Pseudorhodoplanes sinuspersici: one gene and its partner. The protein of the gene in region 2 interacts with the protein of the main gene of each other region in a pairwise test. Links are inferred from orthologs where the notes say so. Each region holds a gene or a part of one and is shown on either strand. Other genes may lie near its edges.

What was found. Proteins that work in one complex are often made in the same cells at the same time.
Region 1: the proteins of gyrA (region 2) and gyrB interact in binary tests that used the Escherichia coli proteins (3 or more experiments, as listed by UniProt). The link is inferred for Pseudorhodoplanes sinuspersici from one-to-one orthologs.

The regions. Positions count from the first base shown.
Region 1 is NZ_CP021112.1:1,929,206-1,934,897, reverse strand. Bases 1,701-4,728 are described here. They hold gyrB (DNA topoisomerase (ATP-hydrolyzing) subunit B), read left to right. Parts: upstream 1,701-2,013; coding sequence 2,014-4,443; downstream 4,444-4,728. Other genes in these bases: CAK95_RS09440 (hypothetical protein), read left to right, coding at 1,701-1,838. Outside these bases: dnaN (DNA polymerase III subunit beta), read left to right, coding at 1-185; DNA replication/repair protein RecF, read left to right, coding at 300-1,442; more of CAK95_RS09440, read left to right, coding at 1,578-1,700; CAK95_RS09430 (LysR substrate-binding domain-containing protein), read right to left, coding at 4,913-5,692. UniProt on the Escherichia coli protein: DNA gyrase negatively supercoils closed circular double-stranded DNA in an ATP-dependent manner to maintain chromosomes in an underwound state.
Region 2 is NZ_CP021112.1:4,560,152-4,566,096, reverse strand. The notes cover bases 481-3,761. They hold gyrA (DNA gyrase subunit A), read right to left. Parts: upstream 3,405-3,761; coding sequence 681-3,404; downstream 481-680. Other genes in these bases: CAK95_RS22240 (MarC family protein), read left to right, coding at 3,589-3,761; CAK95_RS22250 (DUF4337 domain-containing protein), read right to left, coding at 481-590. Outside these bases: more of CAK95_RS22250, read right to left, coding at 1-480; more of CAK95_RS22240, read left to right, coding at 3,762-4,212; CAK95_RS22235 (single-stranded DNA-binding protein), read right to left, coding at 4,224-4,715; ligD (DNA ligase D), read right to left, coding at 4,915-5,945. UniProt on the Escherichia coli protein: A type II topoisomerase that negatively supercoils closed circular double-stranded (ds) DNA in an ATP-dependent manner to maintain chromosomes in an underwound state.

The sequences.
Region 1 (5,692 bases), 2.6 Mb from region 2 along the record:
TCGAGGTTGAATACGACGCCGATCCGATCGATATCGGGTTCAACTCGCGTTACCTGCTCGACATCGCCTCGCAGATCGAAAGCGAGACCGCCGTGCTGAAGCTGGCCGATCCCGGTTCGCCGACGCTGATCCAGGACAAGGAGGGCGGCAACGCGCTCTATGTGCTGATGCCGATGCGGGTGTGAGCAAGCGCCGGTTGGGCACACTCTCTCCGCTCATTCCCGCTACGGCGGGAAACCAGCACAAGATAAACTGGGTCCCCGCTTTCACGGGGACAAGCGGATACTGATATCCCGCCCATGCCAGCCGCCTCTATCCGACGCCTAAGCTTGACCAACTTTCGCAGCTACCGCGCCGCAAGCCTTGTGGTGAGCGAGCAGCCTGTCGTGCTCGTGGGACCAAATGGGGCGGGCAAGACCAATCTGATCGAGGCCATTTCCTTCCTGACGCCAGGACGAGGCCTCCGGCGCGCGACGCTCGACGAGGTCGCCTTCGCTGAAGGTGATGGCTCCTGGGCCGTCTCAGCCGAAATCGAGGGAGCGTTGGGGCTGACCATGCTCGGTACCGGCATCGAAGCTCCGCAGGCAGGGGAAACCACCGGCGGGCGTCGCTATCGGATCGATCGGGAGCCTGCCGGTTCCGCCGCGGACTTTGCCGATCACCTGCGTATCGTCTGGCTGACTCCGGCCATGGACGGCCTGTTCGGCGGGCCCGCGGCCGAACGCAGACGCTTCCTCGACCGACTGGTATTGGCTGTCGATGCCAGACATTCGAGCCGTGTCTCCGCTCTCGAGCGATCGCTGCGCTCGCGCAACCGTCTTTTGGAAAGTCCCAATCCCGATCCGCATTGGCTCGACGCCGTCGAGCATGAAACGGCGGAGCTTGCTGTTGCGGTCGCGGCCCTGCGCAGCGAAACCATGACGCGGCTGCAAACCGCTCTCGCGGCGGGCCGCGGCGCGGCCACAGCATTTCCGTTTGCCGAGATCAAATTGAATGGCTGGATGGAGAATGCGCTGCTCGCCGAACCCGCATCCGAGATCGAGCAACGTTATCGCGATGTGCTCCGCAATAGTCGCTCGCGCGATGCCGCTGCGGGCCGCACGCTCGATGGCCCGCATCTCACCGATCTCGAGGTCACCTATGGACCAAAAGGCATTCCGGCAGCCGACGCCTCGACGGGCGAACAGAAAGCGATCCTGATCCGTCTGGTGCTCGCGCATACTGCCCTGATCGCCGACATGACTGGCTACGCACCATTGTTGCTGCTCGATGAAGTTTCGGCGCATCTCGATCCGGCGCGGCGGCGCGCGCTCTATGATGCGCTCGCCGAGCTTGGCGCGCAGGTTTGGATGACTGGCGCCGATCCGCAGGCTTTCGACGATATCGCCGATCGCGCGCAGATTTTCGATGTGACGCAGGGCCAAGTCACATCACGCCGCTGAGACGGTTCCCAGCACGTATGCGTCTTTCTTCACCTGTACATGTGGAACTGCTGTTGCAGCTGGGGTTTGTCCCAACAAGAAAAAAGCCGAACGGGCTGGCCCGTCTCAGGGCCCGCTTGGGCTGGGAGTTGCGAGATGGCGAGGAAAACCGGAAGCGCGGAGAAACACAAAACCGGACCCGAGGAAATCAACAAGCGCCTGCAGGAAGCCCTTGATGGCCTGCGTAAGGATGTCACGCGCGTCGAGATCTGGGCAACGGCCCTTGGTTCCTTCACCGAGGCGATTCCGGACTATAGTCCCAGCAAGACATTCGAACTTGGACCAGACATCGACGCCGAAAACCAGACCAAAAACGAGACATCGGCGCCCCCCGGAACCGACCGCAAAAGGCGCTGAAAATCAGCCGGCTCACCGCCGCAGGAAAGGCCTAATTTCTGCCCTCTGCCGGTCTTGAAAAATTGTTCAAATACAACCACTTAAGCTATTGAAAATCGGGCTGTACGCCTCGACTTTTTCGTGTCACATCAGACACGATTTCACGCATTTTTTCGACACTGATTCGAAGGCCCCTATGGCTGAGCCCGCTCGCGACGATACTCCTGAGACGTCTTCCGGTTACGATGCCGAATCCATCAAGGTCCTGAAGGGCCTGGATGCCGTACGCAAGCGGCCGGGCATGTATATCGGCGATACCGACGATGGCTCCGGCTTGCATCACATGGTTTACGAAGTCGTCGACAACGCGATCGACGAAGCCCTTGCGGGTCACGCGAGCAATGTGATGGTCACGCTCAATCCGGACGGTTCCTGCACCGTACGCGATGATGGCCGCGGTATCCCCGTCGACATCCACAAGGGCGAAGGGGTCTCGGCTGCGGAAGTGATCATGACGCAGCTCCATGCCGGCGGAAAATTCGATCAGAATTCCTACAAGGTCTCCGGCGGCCTGCATGGCGTCGGCGTGTCCGTGGTCAATGCGCTATCAACCTGGCTGAGGCTCACGATTTGGCGCGACGGCAAAGAACACACCATGGAGTTCCGCGACGGTGTCGCGCAGGCACCATTGCAGGTGACCGGTGACGCCGAGGGTCGCAAGGGAACGGAAGTGACATTCCTGCCCTCGCCGCAAACCTTTACGATGACCGAGTTTGATTTCTCGACGCTTGAGCATCGTTTGCGCGAATTAGCGTTCCTGAATTCCGGCGTGTCCGTGATCCTGACCGACGCACGCCATGCCGTCGAGAAGCGCGAGGAAATGCGCTACGATGGCGGTATCGAGGCCTTCGTCAAATATCTCGATCGCAACAAGAGCCCGCTGATCCCGCAGCCGATCAACATCAGCATTGAGCGCGACGGCATCACCGTTGAATGCGCGCTGTGGTGGAATGACGGCTACCACGAGAGCGTGCTCTGCTTTACCAACAACATTCCGCAGCGCGACGGCGGTACCCATCTGGCCGGCTTCCGCGGTGCGCTGACCCGCCAGATCACGAGTTATGCCGAGAACAATGGCTCCAGCAAAAAGGAAAAGGTGGCGCTGACCGGCGACGATTGCCGCGAAGGTCTGACGGCGGTGCTGTCGGTAAAAGTGCCCGATCCGAAATTCTCGTCGCAGACCAAGGACAAGCTTGTCTCGTCCGAAGTCCGGCCTGTCGTCGAAAACGTCGTCAACCAGGCTTTGCAGGGCTGGTTCGAGGAACATCCGTCCGAAGCCAAGGTCATCGTCAATAAGGTGGTCGAAGCCGCCGCGGCGCGGGAAGCCGCACGCAAGGCGCGCGAGCTGACACGCCGCAAGGGCGCGCTCGACATCTCGTCGTTGCCCGGCAAGCTCGCCGATTGTCAGGAACGCGATCCGGCAAAATCGGAGCTCTTCATCGTCGAGGGTGACAGCGCCGGCGGCTCTGCAAAACAAGGGCGCAATCGCGAATTCCAGGCTGTGCTGCCGCTGCGCGGCAAGATCCTCAATGTCGAACGCGCGCGCTTCGACAAGATGCTGTCGTCGAATGAAATCGGCACGTTGATCACCGCGCTCGGTGCCGGCATTCGCGACGAGTTCGACATCAACAAGCTGCGCTATCACAAGATCATCATCATGACAGACGCGGACGTGGACGGCTCCCATATCCGCACGCTGCTGCTGACCTTCTTCTTCCGGCAGATGCCGGACATCATCGAAGGCGGCTACCTCTACATCGCACAGCCGCCGCTCTACAAAGTCTCTCGCGGCAAGTCCGAGCAATATCTGAAGGACGAGCGTGCGCTGGAAGATTATCTGATCGAAAACGGTCTTGAGGACAGCGTGCTGAAACTCGCCAATGGCGAGGAACGTGCCGGTGGCGATCTACGCAGGCTGCTCGAAAATGCGCGCTCGGTGCGCAACCTGCTGAATGGCCTGCATTCGCGCTATAATCGCAAAGTGATCGAACAAGCGGCTATTGCCGGCGTGCTCACGCCACGCGTCACCGGCAATCTGGAAAGCGCCGCTAACGCGGCCGAATATATCGCTCGGCGTCTCGACTCGCTGTCGGATGAAACCGAGCGTGGCTGGCAAGGCCGTTTCGATACTGAAGGTTTCCATTTCGAGCGGACCGTGCGTGGCGTGAAAGACGTGGCGATGATCGATCAGGCGCTGCTTGGCTCTGCCGACGCGCGCCGGCTCGACGAATATGCGCCCCTGTTGCAGGACGTCTACGCCAAGCCCAGCACGCTGCGCCGCAAGGGCGAGGAAACGATCATCTTCGGACCGGTCGGTCTGTTCGAGGCCGTGACCAATGTCGGCCGCAAGGGCATTTCGATGCAGCGTTACAAGGGGCTCGGCGAGATGAACCCCGACCAGCTCTGGGAAACCACGCTCGACACCGATGTGCGTTCGCTGCTGCAGGTGAAGGTCCGCGAGTCGGACGAGGCCGACGATATTTTCGGCCGCCTGATGGGCGATCTTGTCGAACCGCGCCGCGACTTCATCCAGGAGAATGCGCTGTCGGCGATCGTGGATGCGTAGCCTCAACTGATTGTTGAGAGCAAAGGCCTTTCTTCATGTTCATGGCAACACCGCTCGTCGAATAGCGGGCCGCTTGCGCCCATTTAGAGCCGTCTTTAACCGCAAGCAGCTATTGGCCACGCGCGCTGATTCTTGGCGCAGAAGATTGCCGAGTTGGAAGAGAGTGGCCATGAGCGTCTTCTTTCCCGTTATTATCAATACAACGACAGGTGTCCTCGGCATCAACAAGATCTATTTGGACGTTGGAAAAAACTTCAAAGCCAATCGCAGGCAGACATTCTAGACCTTTGCACTCCCAGGGCAGAAGCCACCACAGTAAAGCCTGACGCGGCCAAGGTGAGGCGTCACAACGCGGCCTGTTCGTCAGCTTCGCAAGAACTGCCAGTTCGAAGATTGTCATCAGCAAGATTGGCGAATGTCGAGACCCGACGAGCCAGCACGCAGGACCGAACGCCTTCAATTCTGCGATTCAGAAACGCCTGCTCAGTTCAATTCCCGGATACACCTCGACCTGCGCAAATTCGGCAGCGATGTACTGAGCAAGATGTTCGGCAACCGCCGATATCCTTTTCGCGCTTCGATACAGGACGATTTCAATCGACGGCAGGTTTGGCAGCCCCTCGGCTTTTCCAAGAATACGCAGCTCGGAGGTGACTGCACATTCAGGAAAAACGGAGATCGCCAATCCCGCCAGCACTGAGGCTCTCAATCCGGCAACGCTGTCGCAAACGGATGTAATAAGCCACTTGCGTCCAAGCCGATCCAGCGATTCCAGCGCACGCTGACGCAGCACGCTGCCTGGAGGCATGAGCGCCAGCGGCAGAGGCTCTTCGATTTCCAAATCGGTCATGGGCCCAGTGACCCAGACGAGTTTTTCAAGACGCACCGTGTCCCCGCCCCGGAATTCCGGCTGGTTGGTCATCAGCGCAATATCAATCTCTTCACGCTGCAGCGCAGCGTGAAGGTGAACGCTGCGCGTACACATCAGTTCAACCTGGATACCAGGATGCGCGCGTGCAAAACTTCCAAGAATGCCGGGCAAAAGATAGGGCGCATACAAATCCGGCATTCCCAGTTTGACATGTCCCTCAATCATCGGCGCTGAGAAACGCGCTCTTATCTCGTCGTTGATACGGAGCAGGTTTCGCGCATATCCGAGGAAAATTTCACCATCGCGCGTAAGCGTGAGATTGCGGCGGTCGCGGCCAAATAAGGGGCGTCCGAGATTTTCTTCAAGCCTTTTGATCTG
Region 2 (5,945 bases):
AACGGCACGTTCACCAGCAGCAGATAGCCGTTGACCATCAAAAGCCCGCCGATCGCACCGATCGCGCCGCCGAAAAAGCTGAGCCAGACCAGATCGGCAACGATCGCGACCGAAATCAGCACGATCGCAATCTGCAGCAGCGCTTCGGCGTAATCGAAATAAGGATCCTGTTTCAGCGCGTGCTCGCGCTTGCCTTCTTCTTCCTTGGCGCGCGAGATGAGCTCTTTCTTGCCTTCGTTGGTCTCCGGCTCGCTTTCATAGCGCGCGACGGTCTTGCGGTAGGCTTCGGCCTTTGTCTTCAAAGCCGCCCTCGCCTCCGGCGATAATGTCGTGTCGTTCAGCCACGCCAGCTCGAATTCGTCGGCGGCCAGTTGATAGACGGTCTGGCGCACATTCTTGGCCTGGAAAAAACTCCAGTAGTTCGAGGCCTGGATATTGCTGTTAAGCGCTTCCTTGGTCGCATTCTGACCGCCAAGCCCGGTGATCGCCAGCAGCATGGCGAAGAAAGCGATCGCGATCGCAGCTCTTTGCTTGAACCTGTCGTGGATCTTTTCCTGATCCATCAGCTCGCTTGCGTCTTCCGCCTGCATGACACACCCCTCATCCTGTTCGCGTCATTGAATGCCGCGAATTACAGTTCGTTTGCTGGATTATGATAAAAGCGGGCTTGCGCGCCCGATTTACGATCCGTTGGAGACGTCTTCGCCGTCGTCGGACAGCCGCTCGACCGACACCACCCGCTCGTCTTCCGCCGTGTCGAACACGATCACACCCTGCGTCGACCGGCCGGCGATGCGGATGCCGCTGACACCGGTGCGGATCAGCTTGCCCGCATCGGTGACCAGCATGATCTGATCCGACTCTTCCACCGGGAAGGAGGCGACGATCTTGCCGTTCTTCTGCGTGATCGCCATGGCGGTGATGCCTTTGCCGCCGCGGCCGGTGATCCGGTACTCGTACGACGATGTGCGCTTGCCATAGCCGCGTTCGGAGAGTGTCAGCACGAATTGCTCGGCTGCCGACATCTCGACATAGCGCGCCTCGCCCAGTTCGATGCCGTTGCCATTGGTCTCCTCTGCGTCGGCCGGCGCGGTCTCGTCGGCTTCGCCACCGCGACGCACGGCATTGGCCCGGCGCAGATAAGCGACGCGTTCTTCGGACGAGGCCTCCACATGACGCAGGATCGTCATCGAGATGAGCGTATCGCCTTCGGCCAGCGCAATGCCGCGCACGCCGCGCGATGTACGGCCGGTGAAGACACGTACTTCCGGCACAGCAAAGCGGATGCATTGGCCGCCGGCGGCCGTCAGCAGCACGTCGTCCTTCTCGGTGCAGATCTGCACGTCGACGATCGCCTCGCCATCTTCAAGCTTCATGGCGATGATGCCGGACGGACGCACGTCGGCGAAATCGGACAGCTTGTTACGTCGCACGGTGCCGCTGGTGGTCGCGAACATCACATCGAGTTCGGACCACGTCGTCTCGTCTTCCGGCAACGGCATGATGGTGGTGATGCGCTCGCCCTGCGCCAGCGGCAGGATATTGATCAGCGCCTTGCCGCGCGCCTGTGGTGCTGCCACCGGCAGCTTCCAGACCTTCAGCTTGTAGACGCGGCCGAGCGAGGAGAAATACAGCATCGGCGCGTGGGTCGAGGCCACGAACAGCCGCGCGACGAAATCCTCGTCCCGTGTCTGCATGCCGGCACGGCCTTTGCCGCCGCGGCGCTGCGCCCGATAGGTCGAGAGCGGCACGCGCTTGATGTAACCCTGATGCGAGACGGTGACGACCATGTCCTCGCGGTGGATGAGATCTTCCTCCTCCACCTCGTCCATCTGTTCGACGATCTCGGTGCGGCGCGGCGTCGCGAAGGCGTCCCTCACTTCCGCCAGTTCGTCCTTGACGATCTGCTGGATCCGCGCGCGCGAGCGCAGGATATCGAGATAATTGCTGATCTCGGCCGCCAGCTTGTCCAGTTCGGCCTGGATTTCCTCGACGCCGAGCGCGGTCAGGCGCTGCAGCCGCAGGTCGAGAATGGCGCGTGCCTGGGTCTCGGAGAGCTTGTAGGTGCCGTCTTCGTTGATGCGGTGACGCGGATCGTCGATCAGCGTGATCATCGCCTCGACATCCCGGGCCGGCCAGTCGCGCGCGATCAACGCCTCGCGCGCCGCGTTGGCGTCTTTCGATGCCCGGATCAGCCGGATGATCTCGTCGATATTGGCGACGGCGATGGCCAGACCGACCAACACATGCGCGCGGTCGCGCGCCTTGTTGAGCAGGAATTTGGTGCGCCGCGACACCACCTCTTCGCGGAACGCCAGGAAGGACGACAACAGGTCCTTCAGGTTCATCAGCAGCGGGCGGCCACCATCCAGCGCCACCATATTGGCGCCGAACGAGGTCTGCAGCGGCGTGTAGCGATAAAGCTGGTTCAGCACGACATCGGGAATGGCATCGCGCTTCAGTTCGATGACGACGCGATAGCCTTCGCGGTTGGACTCGTCGCGCAGGTCGGCGACACCCTCGATCTTCTTCTCGCGCACCAGTTCGGCGATGCGCTCAACCATTGTGGCTTTGTTCACCTGATACGGGATTTCGGTGACGACGATGGCTTCCCGCTCCTTGCGGACCGTCTCCATCTCGACCTTGCCGCGCATCATGATCGAGCCGCGGCCGGTGTGATAAGCGTTGCGGATGCCGCCGCGGCCAAGGATCACGCCGCCGGTCGGGAAATCGGGTCCCGGAATGATCGCGTTGAGGTCGTCGATCGAGATCGCCGGATCGTCGATCATCGCGACGCAAGCGTCGATCAGTTCGCCGAGATTATGCGGCGGAATATTGGTCGCCATGCCGACGGCGATGCCGCCGGCGCCATTGGCCAGAAGATTGGGGAAACGCGCCGGCAGAACCGCCGGCTCTCTTTCGTTGCCGTCATAGTTCGGATTGAAATCGACGGTGTCGCTGTCGATGTCGGCCAGAAGCGACATCGCCGGACGCGCCAGGCGCGATTCTGTATAACGCATCGCCGCGGGTGGATCGCCGTCGACCGAGCCGAAATTGCCCTGCCCGTCGATCAGCATCAGGCGCATGGAGAAATCCTGCGCCATACGCACCAGCGAGTCATAGATCGCCTGGTCGCCGTGCGGGTGATATTTACCCATCACGTCACCGACGATACGCGCCGATTTCACGTATTTCTTGTCGGGCGTATGCCCCTGCTCGTTCATCGAATAGAGGATGCGCCGATGCACGGGCTTGAGGCCGTCACGCGCGTCCGGCAGCGCACGCGAGACGATCACGCTCATGGCGTAATCGAGATACGAGCGCTTCATTTCCTCCGTGATCGACACGGGGCGAATATCCGGCGGCAGGGAGCCTCCGGACGCGGGATTTTCAGGTTCAGACAAGGAATTTTTCCAGCAGAATTCGGCTGGCGCTCCCATAGCCGATTCACGTCGCCAAAGCCAACACTTTTATGACGGAAACCTCGTAAATTTCTCTTATATTTCAAATTGTTAGGCGACCCTTTTTAGTCACCTACGAACCTGCCCCAGCATTGCCTTTTTTCACGCTTCGGGCGAGGCTCGTTGCATGCCGTTCGACTTCTTCATCTCGGCCCTCGTCACTCTGCTGGTTGTGGTCGATCCGCTCGGGCTCGTGCCGATCTTCGTCTCGTTGACGAAGGGGCTGCCGGCCAAGGCGCGCCGTCAGGTCGCGCTGCGCGCCAGCCTGATTGCCTTTGCCATCCTGTGCGGGGCAACGCTGATTGGCAGTTGGCTCCTGAACAAGCTGGGCATCGGCCTGCCGGCGTTCCGCATCGCCGGCGGCCTGCTGCTGTTCTCGATCGCCTCAGAAATGGTGTTCGGCGTGCGCATCGTGCGGAAATCGCATGAGGCGGAAGCGGCGATCGACGATCAGGTGCGCAATATCGCCGCCTTCCCGCTGGCGATCCCGCTGATGGCCGGCCCCGGCGCGATCACCGCCGCCATTCTCCTGGCTGGACGCGCCGGCCAGGACATCGTCCGCCTGGGCAGTCTGATTGCGGTCATCGCCATCGTGCTGATTTCGTGCCTGCTCGCCTTCATGATCGGCGCGCGACTGGCGAAACTGCTCGGCGTCACCGGCAACATCGTGCTGGAGCGCCTGCTCGGCGTCATCCTCGCCGCGCTCGCCGTGCAATTCGTGATCGACGGCGTGCGCGCGGCGTGGGCTTAACGCGGCCCGGGCTAGAACGGAATTTCGTCGTCCATGTCGCCGCGACCGCCGCCGCCAGCCATCGCCGGCCGGCGCGAGGCGGTCGGTCCGGGCGAGCCGAAATCGTCAGCCCCAGAATAATCGGACACGCGGTCACCACCGCCGCCACCGCTGCGGCCATCCAGCATGGTCAGCGTCGAGTTGAAGCCCTGCAGCACCACTTCGGTCGAGTATTTCTCGACGCCGTCCTTGTCGGTCCATTTGCGGGTCTGCAGCGCACCCTCGATGTAAACCTTGGCGCCCTTCTTCAGATATTGCTCGGCGACCTTGCACAGGCCCTCATTGAAGATCACCACGCGATGCCACTCGGTCTTTTCCTTGCGCTCGCCGGTCGCCTTGTCGCGCCAGGTGTCGGACGTCGCGATCGAGAGGTTGGCAATCGGCCGCCCGTCCTGCGTCCGGCGGATTTCGGGGTCCTTCCCGAGATTTCCTACCAGGATCACTTTGTTCACCGAACCCGCCATAACACTCTCCCGTTCAAACCGGCGCAATCCCGCACCCTAGTGCGTCGCGTCCGCCGCCGCTTGCCGCAGCAAGCCTTTTCCACAAGTGGTCGCGCACAAGGCCGGTTCAACACCATACCGTCAACAAAGTTCTCTTTTTGTTCTAGCAGCAAAAATACCGCTGCGCAACTCAAAGGCCTCCGGCATCGCGCGCTCGGCCCTACATCCTCGGCAGCGGCTGCCTGAGCTTGAAGTAGCCCGGCCAGGGATCGCTGCGGCCCAAAAACTTTGCCGCCTCGCCCACCGCCACCGGATGCGCATTGTCGAGCCGGGCCAGCTTCTGCCACGACACCGGCATCGCGACATAGGCACCTGGCCGCGCCCGCGTCGAGAACGGGCAGATCGCCGTCGCGCCGCGCTGGTTGCGCAGATAATCGACGAAGATCTTTCCCTTGCGCTTGGCCTTCGACATGTTGGCGACGAAACGGTCGGGATGCTCCTCCGCCATCACCCGCGCCAGCGCTTCGGCGAATTCGCGATGCTCGTCCCAGCTATGGCCGGGCTTGAGCGGTGCGACCACATGCACGCCCTTCCCGCCCGTCACCATCGGGAAGGATTCAAGACCGAGATCCTTCAGCCGGGCGCGCATCTCCTTCGCCGCTTCCCTGACATGTATGAAGTCGAGCCCCTCGTCGGGATCGAAATCGAAGATCAGCCGGTCCGGCTTCTCGACATCGTCGACATGGCAGCACCACAGATGCAGTTCCAGCACGCCCACCTGCACCGCGGCGATGAGCCCGCGCTCGTCCTCGATATAGAGATATTTGTCGGTGCCCGATTTCTCGCGAATGCTGATCGACTTGAACTCGCCGGGAAAGCCATCCGAGGCATGCTTCTGATAGAAGCACGATCCGCCGCTGCCACTCGGACAGCGCACGAGGCTGATCGGCCGGTCAACAATATGCGGCAGCATCGCATCGGCAATCGACAGATAATGATCGATCAACTCGCGCTTGGTGACGTCCTGGGCCGCGAACAGCACCTTATCGGGATGGGTGACGCGGACGCCTTCGATTTGCTCTGCACCGTCGCTGGCGGACGAACGGACAGGCTTGCGCGGGGCCGCCGCCTTCCGCCGCGCGCTGCTCGCTTTCGGCGCAGACTTGCTTGCCGCCTTCTTTGCGGATGTCGCAGCAGCCTTGGCCACCTTGCGTGTCGGCATCGGCGTCTCCTTCACGATCTCTTTTGCGG